Regions from separate parts of the Paenibacillus sp. J22P143 genome, predicted to be linked through region 3. Evidence: predicted binding sites of a transcription regulator. Region 3 holds the regulator's gene; each other region holds the start of a gene.
What was found. Region 3 encodes LexA, which represses DNA repair genes until DNA is damaged. Its sites were predicted from a motif close to CGAACATATGTTCG; they were not measured.
Positions count from the first base shown of each region.

Region 1: the regulator LexA is predicted to act here: its motif matches at 1,990-2,003, upstream of AC58PQ_RS22390 (YhjD family protein).
Region 2: the regulator LexA is predicted to act here: its motif matches at 1,654-1,667, upstream of recA (recombinase RecA).
Region 4: the regulator LexA is predicted to act here: its motif matches at 1,701-1,714, upstream of addB (helicase-exonuclease AddAB subunit AddB).

Region 1 is NZ_JCAUAQ010000021.1:3,631-6,847, forward strand. Features, by position in the region: gene AC58PQ_RS22385 (DNA polymerase IV) at 301-1,572, opposite strand; gene AC58PQ_RS22390 (YhjD family protein) at 1,573-1,941, opposite strand; gene AC58PQ_RS22395 (ATP-dependent DNA ligase) at 2,402-3,217, shown strand, end outside.
Region 2 is NZ_JCAUAQ010000006.1:117,403-120,619, reverse strand. Features, by position in the region: gene pgsA (CDP-diacylglycerol--glycerol-3-phosphate 3-phosphatidyltransferase) at 1-230, shown strand, start outside; gene AC58PQ_RS12785 (competence/damage-inducible protein A) at 315-1,565, shown strand; gene recA (recombinase RecA) at 1,737-2,780, shown strand; gene AC58PQ_RS12775 (regulatory protein RecX) at 2,859-3,217, shown strand, end outside.
Region 3 is NZ_JCAUAQ010000001.1:157,419-160,635, forward strand. Features, by position in the region: gene AC58PQ_RS00825 (HAD family hydrolase) at 1-350, opposite strand, end outside; gene AC58PQ_RS00830 (DUF896 domain-containing protein) at 390-578, opposite strand; gene AC58PQ_RS00835 (LysM peptidoglycan-binding domain-containing protein) at 728-1,129, opposite strand; gene lexA (transcriptional repressor LexA) at 1,275-1,892, shown strand; gene AC58PQ_RS00845 (aminopeptidase) at 1,965-3,203, opposite strand.
Region 4 is NZ_JCAUAQ010000004.1:274,539-277,755, forward strand. Features, by position in the region: gene addB (helicase-exonuclease AddAB subunit AddB) at 1-1,554, opposite strand, end outside; gene AC58PQ_RS10425 (class I SAM-dependent rRNA methyltransferase) at 1,951-3,217, opposite strand, start outside.

The sequences.
Region 1 (3,217 bases), on a different contig from region 3:
CTTTACCTTAACAATCACATTCTGTGGCCTAGAATCTAAATGATAGAGTGACTTCCATAGTTCAACTCCTAATTATGCACAACATATTGCTTAAAATCATTCATTGGATATGTAGCTAATTTCCATATTAATAAAGGGGGCATTTATGAACAATATAAGATTGCTGGAAATTAAAAAAAGCCGAAATAGCTTGGCTTTTTTTAATATTTATGCTCAAATGTTATTATGTTCAAATTTCCGTAGATAAAGGAAGCATCATCCGACTTGATTCCCATAGACCGTTCATTTCTAGTTTCTTGCTCATCTATAATGCCCCCCAATTTTACCGGCCCTGTCCGTTGCCAATCCTGCTTTCATTAGACTCGAAGCACGAATGATTGCTGTATTACCAAAACGGTCCTTTATTCCATCCACTACGCGATCAAGCTCACGTAATTTCGTCACATCTTCGAAAAGATCAAGTTGAGTAACTTCTTCCTCTGCAAGTGTTCCCAGTGTAACGCCTACTTTCCTTACAGGTAATCCGTTCCAATTGCGGCGAAATATTTCACGCACAGAGTTGTAAATTTTCAACGTATGATTTGTATTTAGTGGCATCTTTCGTTGTTGACTAAAGCCTGTTGGAGAGTCATATGGCGAACACATACAGAAAACGTGGACTGTCCCGCTTGTAAATCCCTTCGACCTAGCATCGCGGCACACTTCTTCCGTTAACTCCAACAGTACTATGTCAACCTCCTCAACCGTCAAATAATCGCGAGGTAGCGTCATAGCGTGGCCAATTGACTTTGGTTCGATATCAAATGTTCCAGGTGTAACAGGACTATCGTCTAATCCGTTTGCCGTTCTCCACATTACTTCCGCTTGAATATCCGATTGCTTTCCGAAACGTGCACGAAATTTCTGTTTTAGCGTTGCTAGTGGGGTTTTAGCCACATGACCTATAGTTGTCATACCAAGAGCGACAAAGTGGCGTGTCATTCGTGAACCAACTCCGTACATCTTATCGATGGATAACGGCCAAAGGAATCGCTCAACGTCATCCTTGCCAAGCGTAAATATTCCACTCGGATTTTTCTTTGCGAAATTATCAGTTGCCTGCTTTGCAAGTATTTTAGTCGGTCCAATTCCTACTCGAATTCGAACGTTCATGGATGCAGCAACTTTTTGTTGAATCATTACTGCCAGTTCATATGGCGTACAACCGAAATGATTGAGTGAACCAGTCACATCCAAGAACTGCTCATCGATTGAAAATATCTCTACGAGATCAGTATATTTTTCGTATATACCTGTTATCGCAAGCGATACGTCAATATAGCGCTGCATGTGCGGACGCATTACAATAGCATTTGGGCAAAGTTGTAAGGCTTCACCAAGACGCTGGGCTGTAGTAATACCAAAGCTTTTTGCGATAGGACATGCCGCCAAAATGATTCCTGATCTCCTGGTCGGATCCCCAGCTACAACAACAGGTAAATTATCAAGGCCAGGATGAGTAGCCTTTTCAACGCTTGCATAGAATGACTGACAATCCGATAGGAAAATTGTCCTTTCGCATTTTTTACTCATCTAAACTCGCCTCCGCATGTTCATCAGCGTAGTCATTAGTTCTGCTTTAACTAAGCTTCGTAACATCGTGAAATAATAGATATAACCTCGGACTTTGTATTCTATGTTAATACCGACTGCATTCGTGGTTGTGCTGAGCACTTTGATATCTCTCTTCTTCATACTGTTCTTAATAATTTGTATTTGGGGGTAAATATCGCTCTCCACTTCTTTCAAATAAAAGAGAACATGGTTATATACGATTTTATCTTTATATATCTTCAGCTCCTCCATGTCCCTGGTTAACATATCGAGCAAAATGAGTAATAACGTATACTCTTTAATAATTTGAACATCCTCCGCATTCTCAACTCTTGATATAACACTCATCTTCTCACCACCATCACAATACATATGTTCGTATAATTTATTATATAACGAACACGCATTCGCTATGTAAGTACTAAAAATAAAAAAGATCCCCATTGGCCATTTATGGCCAATCAGGGATTTGCTATCTATATAGGTTATTCATCGATCATAGACTAGTTACATCAACAAGCTCCCGATTATGTCATTTGCGGTCAGCCTGTATTAAGCTATGCCAGGTTATATACATGGCTGCCAAAGCCTATTTAATTGAAGCCCGGAGCTCATGACTCTGGACTTCTTCATCCATGTGGTTCATCTTCCTTTAAGAGCGAAGTAAACTGGAAATGAGATAGCAGTTGCAATGCTCAAACAAACAAATGAACTGGGGATTACTATTTTTTTCATTTAACAAGGCTCCTTAATTCCTTCAAATTCCATTAGTCACAGACTGCTCTAAGGTGTACCATTATTATGGGTGATGAAGAAAATGTTTATTCCTCCAATGCTTCTACAATACAGTAAAAACAATCTGGCATTTGATGACTCTTCCACTTTTGCCGAACTCAAGTGGGATGGCATAAGGTTGATCGTTTCTAATTTGGATGAACTAAATCTATATACAAAAAACACAAATGCAACAGCTAAATATCCAGAGCTGCACAACCCGCCTATTCCGAAAGGAACCATCCTAGATGGCGAGATTGTAGTACTTGATGAAAAAGGTCGAGCCGATTTCGAAGCGTGTAACACAGGATTCCGATCCAGCAAGAATAGAAAGCCAATCGTATTTATGGCGTTTGATATCTTGTACCACCGCGGCGTAGATGTAACTAGTATGCCGTTAGAACAACGAAAGCAGCTTCTTGAAGAGGCTGTGCAGGAAAATGAAAACTACAGAATTGTACGACCAATACAGGGAAGCACACAAGATTTCTTTAATATCGTATGTCAGCATGGGCTTGAAGGAATCGTGATAAAAAAGAAGGCTTCGAAGTATGAAACGGATTTACGATTATCGCGCTCAATTCGCTCGTGGTCATGGCAAAAGGTAATTAATTATCAAAAAGCAGAAGTCTATATAACTGGATATAGCAAGAAGGAACATTCCTGGCTACTTGGTTATCCAGATGGCGACAAAATTAGACCAATCGGTGCTTTGGAGTTGGGAATAACCCAGTCAGCCCGCCAATCCATGTGGCCAGTATTCCAAGCATACAAAAGTGGTGAGAGCAAAGATCACGTATTTGTTAAACCATTAGTACGTTGTAAGGTGAAGTACCGGGACTGGTATAAA
Region 2 (3,217 bases), on a different contig from region 3:
TTGCTCTCTTAGAGGGTACTGTTATGGCGGCCAGCAAATGGGGTAAGGCGAAGACGGCGGCTCAGATTACAGCCATCATTGCACTGCTAATTAATAATTTTCCATTTACGTTTCTAGATTTCCCCTTTGATGTTATAGCTAGTTGGGCAGCAGCAATTATTACCGTTTATTCAGGCGTGGAATATTTCGTGAAAAATAAGCATGTCATAGATTTTTCGGAAAAATCATAATAGATTCAACATACCTCTAAACGCGGTCGATCTTCATTGAACGATCTCGTTAGAGGTTTTCTCATTTTAAGGAGGGTTCAGTAGATGAAAGCTGAAATCATTGCGGTAGGAACAGAATTGCTACTTGGTCAAATTGTGAATACTAATGCGCAATTTTTATCGAGGGAATGTGCTGCACAAGGGATTGATATTTTCTTTCAAACTGTCGTCGGAGATAACGAGCAGCGTTTGTTCGATAGCCTTAAAATAGCTGCATCAAGAGCGGATGTCGTGATTTGTACGGGTGGTCTAGGGCCCACGCAGGATGATTTAACCAAAGATGTTTTAGCGGCATTTACGGGGCGTAAATTGATCATTCACGAGCCTTCTATGGAGTCTATTACAGCGATGTTTGCATCAAGAGGGATTCATATGGTGGAAAGCAATCGACGTCAAGCCCATATGCTAGAAGGCAGCGATCCCTTACATAATGATACAGGCTTGGCAGTCGGGAATGCATTTACGTTCAAGCGGACACATTTCGTTCTATTGCCGGGTCCACCGAAAGAAATGAAGCCGATGTTTACAAATTATGCCGTGCCATGGCTTAAATTGTTAATGACAGATGAAGTTCCGCTTTACTCGAAGATGTTGAAATTTGCAGGCCTTGGCGAGTCCAATTTGGAGCATCAATTGTTGGATTTGATTGGGGCGCAATCTGACCCGACAATTGCCCCTTACGCCAAAGAAGGTGAAGTCACGATTCGTTTAACAACGCGTGCACATTCGACCGAAGAAGGCGAGATCAAATTACAAGCGACAGAAGCTGAGATTAAGAATCGGCTAGGGGAGTATCTCTACGCGGATCAAGACGTCCCTATTGAGACGATCGTTTTGCAGCTACTTGCAAAGAGCCAGAAGACTCTTGCAGTAGCTGAGAGCTGTACAGGAGGCTTGCTCAGTGATCTAATAACGGCAGTACCAGGTAGCTCAGAATCATTCCTAGGAGGCATTATCGTCTACTCAAACGCTTTAAAACATAAGCTGCTTGGTGTGCCGATGGATATTTTGGAGGGAGAGGGCGCCCCAGGTGCTGTTAGCAGCGAGACAGCTGTTATTTTAGCTGAACAGTTGTTAGTTAGGACTGGTAGTGACTTTGGGATCTCCGTGACCGGTGTGGCGGGTCCAAGTCCGTCTGAAGGGAAGCCTGTTGGTCTTGTTTATGTTGGATTGGCACAAAAGCATGCGAAGACAGAAGTATTTACACTCCAATTATCTGGGAATAGAGAGATTATCAAACAAAGAGCTGCGAAGCGTTCACTCTATCAATTGTGGAAACAGTTGAAAGAAAACTAGATATCCTCTATAATCAGAAATAGTTAACGGAAGAACCGTAGCAAAGCGATAACTTTGTTACGGTTTTTTGTTTGTTCGCAAAAAAAAACGAATGTATGTTCGAAAAAATGCTTGGCAAACATGCCAAAACAAGTTATCATATACCTATAATGATAGAAGGAAGTGGTCGTTTTGTCAGATCGTCGTGCCGCACTTGATAACGCATTACGTCAAATTGAGAAACAGTTCGGAAAAGGCTCCATCATGAAACTTGGAGAATCTACACATATGCAAGTTGAAACGATCTCATCGGGTTCACTTGCCCTTGATATCGCGCTTGGAATAGGTGGATTTCCACGTGGAAGAATTATTGAAGTTTACGGACCAGAGTCATCAGGTAAAACAACCGTAGCACTACACGCGATTGCTGAAGTTCAAAGAGTGGGCGGACAAGCTGCCTTTATCGATGCGGAGCATGCGTTGGATCCTTCCTATGCAAGTAAGCTTGGTATTAATATAGATGAACTATTGCTTTCCCAACCAGATACAGGCGAGCAAGCGCTTGAAATCGCGGAAGCACTTGTACGTAGTGGCGCGGTAGATATTATTGTTATCGACTCCGTAGCAGCGTTAGTACCAAAAGCGGAAATTGAAGGCGACATGGGGGATTCTCACGTAGGTCTTCAAGCGCGTTTGATGTCACAAGCACTTCGTAAGCTGTCTGGTGCAATCAATAAATCTAAAGTTATTGCTATATTCATCAACCAATTGCGTGAGAAAGTTGGCGTGATGTTCGGTAACCCTGAGACAACTCCGGGCGGTCGTGCACTGAAGTTCTACTCTTCCGTTCGTTTGGATGTTCGTCGTATTGAAACTATCAAACAAGGTAATGACATGGTTGGTAACCGTACGAGAATTAAGGTTGTTAAGAATAAAGTAGCACCTCCATTTAAGCAAGCTGAAGTTGATATTATGTACGGTGAAGGTATCTCACGTGAAGGTAGCATTATTGATATCGGAACTGAGCTTGATATCGTGAATAAGAGCGGCGCTTGGTATTCGTACGAAGGTGAACGTCTTGGTCAAGGTCGTGAGAACGCAAAGCAATTCTTGAAAGATAACAAAGCGATCTCGGAAACAATTGAACTGAGAATTAGAGAAAACAGCAACTTGATTAAAGTGGTTGGTCCAAATTCGGATGATGAAGAAGATGATTTGGAAACAGCATTCGAATAGGTTTAGAAATATAGGATGGAAGAAGCACCTTAACCTTGTGTTGGGGTGTTTTTTCTTCATTATTGGAGGTTTGTGGAAATGAATCAAGAAGAGGTACAGGAAGTGGAACAGGAACAGGTAATAACCAAGGTAGAGAAACAAAAACAAGGAAGACATCGCTATAACATCTATCTAAATGAGGAGTATGCTTTTTCTGTTCATGAGGATATTCTGATCAAACATCGATTAAACAAAGGTGAATCCTTATATCAACAAGTAATAGAAGCCATCATCCTAGATGAAGAGCGGAATTTGGCTTATGTTAAAGCACTATATATTGTTGGGAGACGTCCTCATTCCCTATCAGAGGTAAAACGAAAGCTGAAGGAAAAAGGGTTCGAAGCTCCGATCATTGAATGGGCGAGTGAGAAGCTTATCGAAAACAAGTACATCAATGA
Region 3 (3,217 bases):
CCAAGCTCTCGATTTTCAATCCCTAGCCCAGCAAGCCCTCTCGTCCATGATTCCGTACGGTATCCGGGTGCCAGCTTCTCTAATTTGCGAAAGTTTTCGTCCTCGCCTTGTGTGAAATTAGCCCATAGCCCTTCAAACGGGTTTATTCCTATCATTTTGGTAAATGGGAATGTTTCGAAGGATTCATATAAGCTCCTTGCTTCTTTACGAACAGAAGCTTCCAATTCCTCTGGATTCACATCGACTTGCTTCGCCGCTTCTGCACAAGTAGCAGCAAAGGCTTCCTCCACACTACGATCATCCCATAATAGCGTATCATCCAAATCAAAAAGCACAGCTTTCAACGTCATCATTCATTTCCCCTTTGAATGTAGTATCTATGTGTAAGCTTAATTCTCTTCGTCAGTAAACTTAATGGAATCAAGTTGGACCTTCAAGTTACCCCTGAATGCATTGATGTAGATTTTTCTTAGCTCATTGCGCTCATCAATCTCTGCATCTGTTAAACCTTCAACAGTCTTCGCCTTCCGAGCTAATTCATTGATACGTTCAATCGTTTTATCCATGCTGTCACTCATTGTAATCCTCCCAGTCAAAATTTCAATATGAGTACTACTTTGCCATCCCCGAATAGGATTGTCAAGGATACAGCGCAAAGAGACATAGCAATTCAATTGGCGACTATGTCTCGATCATTCATCTATATAGTTAACTAATAATGAGTTAATTAAGGAAGTAATAGAACTTGCCCCTCTTGCAAAGAACTGCTCGCTAAATGATTTAATGCTTTCAGCTTCTCAACATAAGAACGCGCGTTCTCTCTCTTGTTTTTATGAGCGTCTGCGATTTCCCATAGCGTGTCACCGCTTTGGATGACAACCTTTTCATGCTGGATAACTTTCACAGATGGTTGAACGGAAGCGATTGGTGTAGACACTGTAACGGCCCCATCGCCTGCATAGGCTTGTACGATCGCACCAAACGAGAACACAGTTCCAAGAATTGCTGCTATCAGCAAGAAACGAAGTAGTGGTTTCGCATAACCCCGTTTAATCGTCATCCCTTTGGATGCATAAGCAGTACCTTGAAGTGTTGTTGTTGCGTTCGATTGTGAATAAGCCATATACATAAAATCATCCCCCAAACATTTGTTCTGATATTAGAATAACACGAACACATGTTTGAGTCAACGATTTGTTCGAACTTATGTTTGTACGAACTCGGGTTCTATGTTATACTTTGGGTAATGATTCCCAGTATTGGAGTGATATCTTATGAGTAAAATTTCGCAGCGTCAACAAGCAATCATGGAATTCATTAAGAACGAAGTGAAAGATAAGGGCTACCCGCCTTCCGTTAGAGAAATCGGCGAAGCTGTTGGACTAGCTTCTAGTTCTACCGTACATGGGCATTTAGAGCGTCTTGAGAAAAAAGGCATGATTCGTCGAGATCCTACAAAACCGCGTGCAATCGAAATCCTAGGGCTGGATGGTGCCGAATCCCAATTCGCAGTTTCCGTCGCTCGTGTGCCCCTTATTGGTAAAGTAACGGCTGGTGTTCCTATTACTGCCACTGAGAATATTGAAGATTACTTCCCGCTTCCTTCAAGCATGGTAGGCGACAACAACGTGTTCATGCTTAGCATTATGGGTGACAGTATGATTGAAGCTGGTATTCATAATGGCGACTACGTCATTGTTAAGCAGCAGCAAACGGCGAACAACGGTGATATTGTTGTCGCGATGACTGAAGATGATGAAGCAACGGTTAAGCGCTTCTACAAGGAGAAGGATCATATTCGCCTTCAACCGGAGAACTCCGCATTACAACCGATACTATTGAAGAATGTGACAATTCTCGGACGCGTTATCGGTTTGTTCCGGGATATGTAGGATCAGGAACAGATATCAAAAAAGCAAGGCCCCTCAAAGTGATAACACACTTGAGAGCCTTGCTTTTTTCATTTAAATTGACAAAACCCAGTTCCCCGCGCGGAAGATCGGTTCAATCGTCCCATCCGCTAATTCCCCATCGATCTCAAGCTCAACTGATCCTATCATGAAATCCACGTGTATCAAGGAGCTGTTTCCTCCGCGAGCCTTCAATTCCTCATTGGATAGTGTTGTACCGTCCTTCAAATTGATTGGATAACAACTACCTAATGCCAAGTGGCAGGAAGCATTCTCATCAATGCCTGTATTATAGAAAATACGATTTAAATTGGAAATTGGAGAATCAAATGGCACAAGAGCTACCTCACCCAAATAGCGCGCCCCTTCATCCATATCCAACAACCTGGCCAAATGGTCATGCCCAACTTCAGCCTGGAAGTCCACAACCTTCCCCGCTTCGAACGTGAATGAAAACCGATCCACCAACGCCCCATTAATATTCAAAGGCATTGTACTAGCAACTGTACCACGAACGCCCGTTCTGTTCGGTATAGTAAACACTTCTTCCGTCGGCATATTGGCTACATATCGAATGCCTCGTGCATTCTCATTATCCCCGCCTAGCCAAATATGTCCTTCTGGCAGTTCAACACGCAAATCCGTACCCGTAGCCCGATAGCGCAGAGCTTTATAGCTTCTTTCATTCAATAAGCTATGTGTGGCTTTCAGCGTATCTAAGTGTGACTGCCAAGCGGCAACAGGATCCTCTTCATAAACACGGTTAATTTTGAAAATCGCATCCCACATCGCAGGTATACGCTGCTCCTCTGGCAGATCCGCATACACAATAGAAGCCCAGGCTTCTGTTGGTGCTTTGATCAAACACCAGCTAAACTCTCCTGTTCGCACATAGTGCTGATATTTCGCTCTAGCTGTCGAAGCGGCTTTGGACGCTCTAGAAATCAGACTAGCGTCAATACCATCATAAAGATTCGGATTTGGCACCTTAATGTTCAATAAGGCTCCACCGTTCTCAACAAACTTTTCCAGCATCGTCGTATACCACTCAGGGTAATAGTCCATTGAATCAACTTGTGCATAATCAAGCTTACTACGCGTAATGACATCATCCTGCCAATGCACATGCACATAATTCGCACCAGCTTCATAGGCTTTCTGCACGATAAGCCTAGTTAACTCCAGTGTTTCAATAGGTGCTTCCACCAACAAGTCTTGGCCTTTATTCAGGTTGACCCCGACTCGAATCACTAACTCAGCATATTTTTCTAAATTATGATTGAAATTGTCCATAGTTCAATAAGTCT
Region 4 (3,217 bases), on a different contig from region 3:
TAATAGCTCATAAACCGCTTCAACCTGAGCTTTAACTGTTCGTGCTTGTGCAAGACGATTAGATAGCGCAAGCAATGGACCCACGACCCATGATTTGCTCGTATTTAGCGCTAGAAGCTCCGCTGTTTGTTCATTCATCTGATCTTCTGCTTGCTCCAAATTGGCACGAAACTGATATGTCCATGGCTTACCATCCGTCCATCTATAGCCTTGAATCCCGAATGCAAGCACATAATTCTCTAATTTATCAAGCTCAGTCCTTTGAGATGTCGCATCATGCGGCAGTAATAAATCCGTTTTGATACAACGGAACACCGCATCATAATGCCAATTATGCTGTATAACCTCCAGCGCAGACCGAATGAATTCCACGAGCGGATGATGAAGTACCGACCGCTTCTGATCAAAAAAGTGAGGGATCTCATAATCCGTAAGCACCATGTTTAGCAGATCCTGATAGCCTTCCATATTCCGCACCATAATGGCCATTTCGCGCCATCGTACGCCGTGCTCTCGAACTAGCTGCAGCATGTCGCGCACTGCGCCTTCAACCTCCGCACGGCGATGAACAGCTTCCCTAATAACGAGCTGGTCGGCTATCTTCTCCCCTGAGGAAGTCTTATATCTAGGCGCTCCCCCGCCAATTCGACGATCAAAATTCTGCTCCAAATAAGCAAGAGCAGGACTATCTTCGTATCGCGGCGAACGATCTGGTGCAAGCCTAAGAATCTCAGCCGCACCAAGGCCTAGCTGCCAAATCATCTCTTGCAAGCGAACCATTGTCGTAGCCGTGGGATGGAATAAATCCAATTCATCCGGCGTATCCCCCGCCTGCAGTTCGCGATCCAGACATAACGTGATCGTCACTTGCTTACAAGCAGCAAATAGCGACCCAAGCACCTTGAATTCTTGTGGTGTAAAACCATGAAATCCATCGATCCAAACCGAAGCTGAACGCAAATAAACGGAGCTTGGCACTTGCGCAGCAAGTAGCGTCAAGTAATCCTCGCCGTCCAAATACTGCCCTGCTAGCTCAGCCTCAAACTGCCGATACACCAATTGAATATCGTGCATTTTATCGCGTAATAAGCCGTGTTCTCCTAGGTTAGTAACCCGTTTATTTTCATGTGTCTCTAGCTGATCAGCCGTCACACAATAGCGTTTCATTTCAGTAAAAAGCTGATTAAGTCGGTCAACAAACCCCATTTGCTCAGCTGAGTGTCCGAATAGACGAAGCTTATCTTTGTATTTATGTAAAATGCTCGTTAACAGCAATTTCTTACCTGTATCATCAATAGGCAGTCTTGCTGTGCCGCCTTCTTCTTGCATCACGCGCCAAGCTAAACGGTGGAAGCTAAGTACCTGCGCGCGGATCATCCCACGAATACTAGGATCTGATACAAGCGCATGTTCTGCTTGAAATGTGGCTTGTTCTGGGACGAGTAAGATCAGCGGATCACCTTCAGGCGCTGATGCCAACTGCTGCTTTATTTCCGTCAAACAGCGTTCACTCTTGCCGCTCCCGGCTCTACCAATTATGAAACGAATGGACATCCAGGGCCTCCTAACACTTTCCGTCGGAAAGCTTGCTTCGTAAGCAATTCTCGTTTTCTATCTTTCTATTCTAGCATATTTCTGGTGATGAGTCGGCGTGGTAGATGATGGAGGGGGATTCTGATGGATGTATTCCGGGTAAAATACGAACATATATTCTATTATTATAGCACGGAAAACAAAAAACGAAAAGCATCAAACCGACGATTTGGACTATCCTCTGACACACACGGATTAGTCCAGAGTTAGTCGATTTATCGACTAACTCTGCCCGTGAAGCGCTATTTTTCTCGAGTTAATCGAATTTTTCGATTAACTCGAGAGAAACCCGCTAACTCGCACAAAAAAGCAAAGCTAGAATTACCCAGCTTTGCGTATTTATCAAAAACTTTATGTTTATTTGCTTCGCACTTCAAAAATCGCAAATTTCAAATAATGTCCTTCATCCACGCCTAGAATGCGCGGGTGGTCCATCCCTGCTCCACGAAACTCAATCAAGCGCAACATTTTACCTGCATCTGTTGCTGCCGCATGGATCGTCTCAAGGAACAATTCAGGATGCATGTGATAGGAACAGCTTGCTGTGACGAGATATCCACCCTCATTAACCAGCTTCATACCATGCAAATTGATATCCTTATAGCCGCGGCAAGCTCCTTCAACGGCGCTTTTCGTCTTAGCGAAGGCTGGAGGATCGAGAATAACGACGTCCCAAGTCCGTCCACCGGTACCAACAGGCTTTGAAGTGTCTACTTTTGCTTGTCCTGCAGCGCCTGCCGAAGAGCGAAGCTTACGCTCATCCAAGCCTTTCACTTGCGTACGCAAGTATTCAAAGGCGTCCGCGACAACGAATTCGACACGATCCTCGAATCCATTCAGAGCAACATTCGTACGTGCACTTTCGATGGCATGCTCCGAGATATCGAGACACGTCACTTTTTTCGCGCCGAATTGACAAGCATTCAATGTGAAGCTCCCCGTATGCGAGAAGCACTCGAGCACAGACGCTCCGTCCCATAGCGGGAACGTCACTACTTTACCATTTGCATTCACAGGAAGCATTTGTGTTACGCCATTTTCTTCGATTTCCGTCAAATTGATGCCGCTGCGGTGACCCCAGCCAGTCATCAGTGGCGCGATCGCTGCGCGATTCTCACGTTGGTCGAAGAAGTATCCCGTTTTCTGTCCTTCCTCAATATCAACACGGATGCGTAGCCCATTTTCTAAAATATCAACATGCTTCGCACAATCTCCGTAGAGAAGACCTTTCGTCTGTTTCAGACCTTCCAGTTCTCGAATGGAAACGTCACTTCGCTCATAAATCCCTGCCGGCTTCATGACTTGTACCAGGGCTTCCACAATATTGTCTCTACAGCGGTCCATCCCCAAGGTTAAAAGCTGAACAACAAGCGTGTTCTCGAATTTATCAACAATCAGTCCTGGCAGGAAATCGGCTTCCCCATACACCAAACGATAGGACTGAGCTCCTTTCACAAAACGCTGACGATGAAGGAAACAACGTGTAAAACGCTCAACGAAAAAGTCTGTCGTCATCGCCTCAATCGGGCTATACGATACAATACGTACCGTTAGCTGAGAAGCAACATTGTAATAACCAGTTGCTAGATACTTGCCGAGATGGTTTTGAACGGAAACAAGCTGT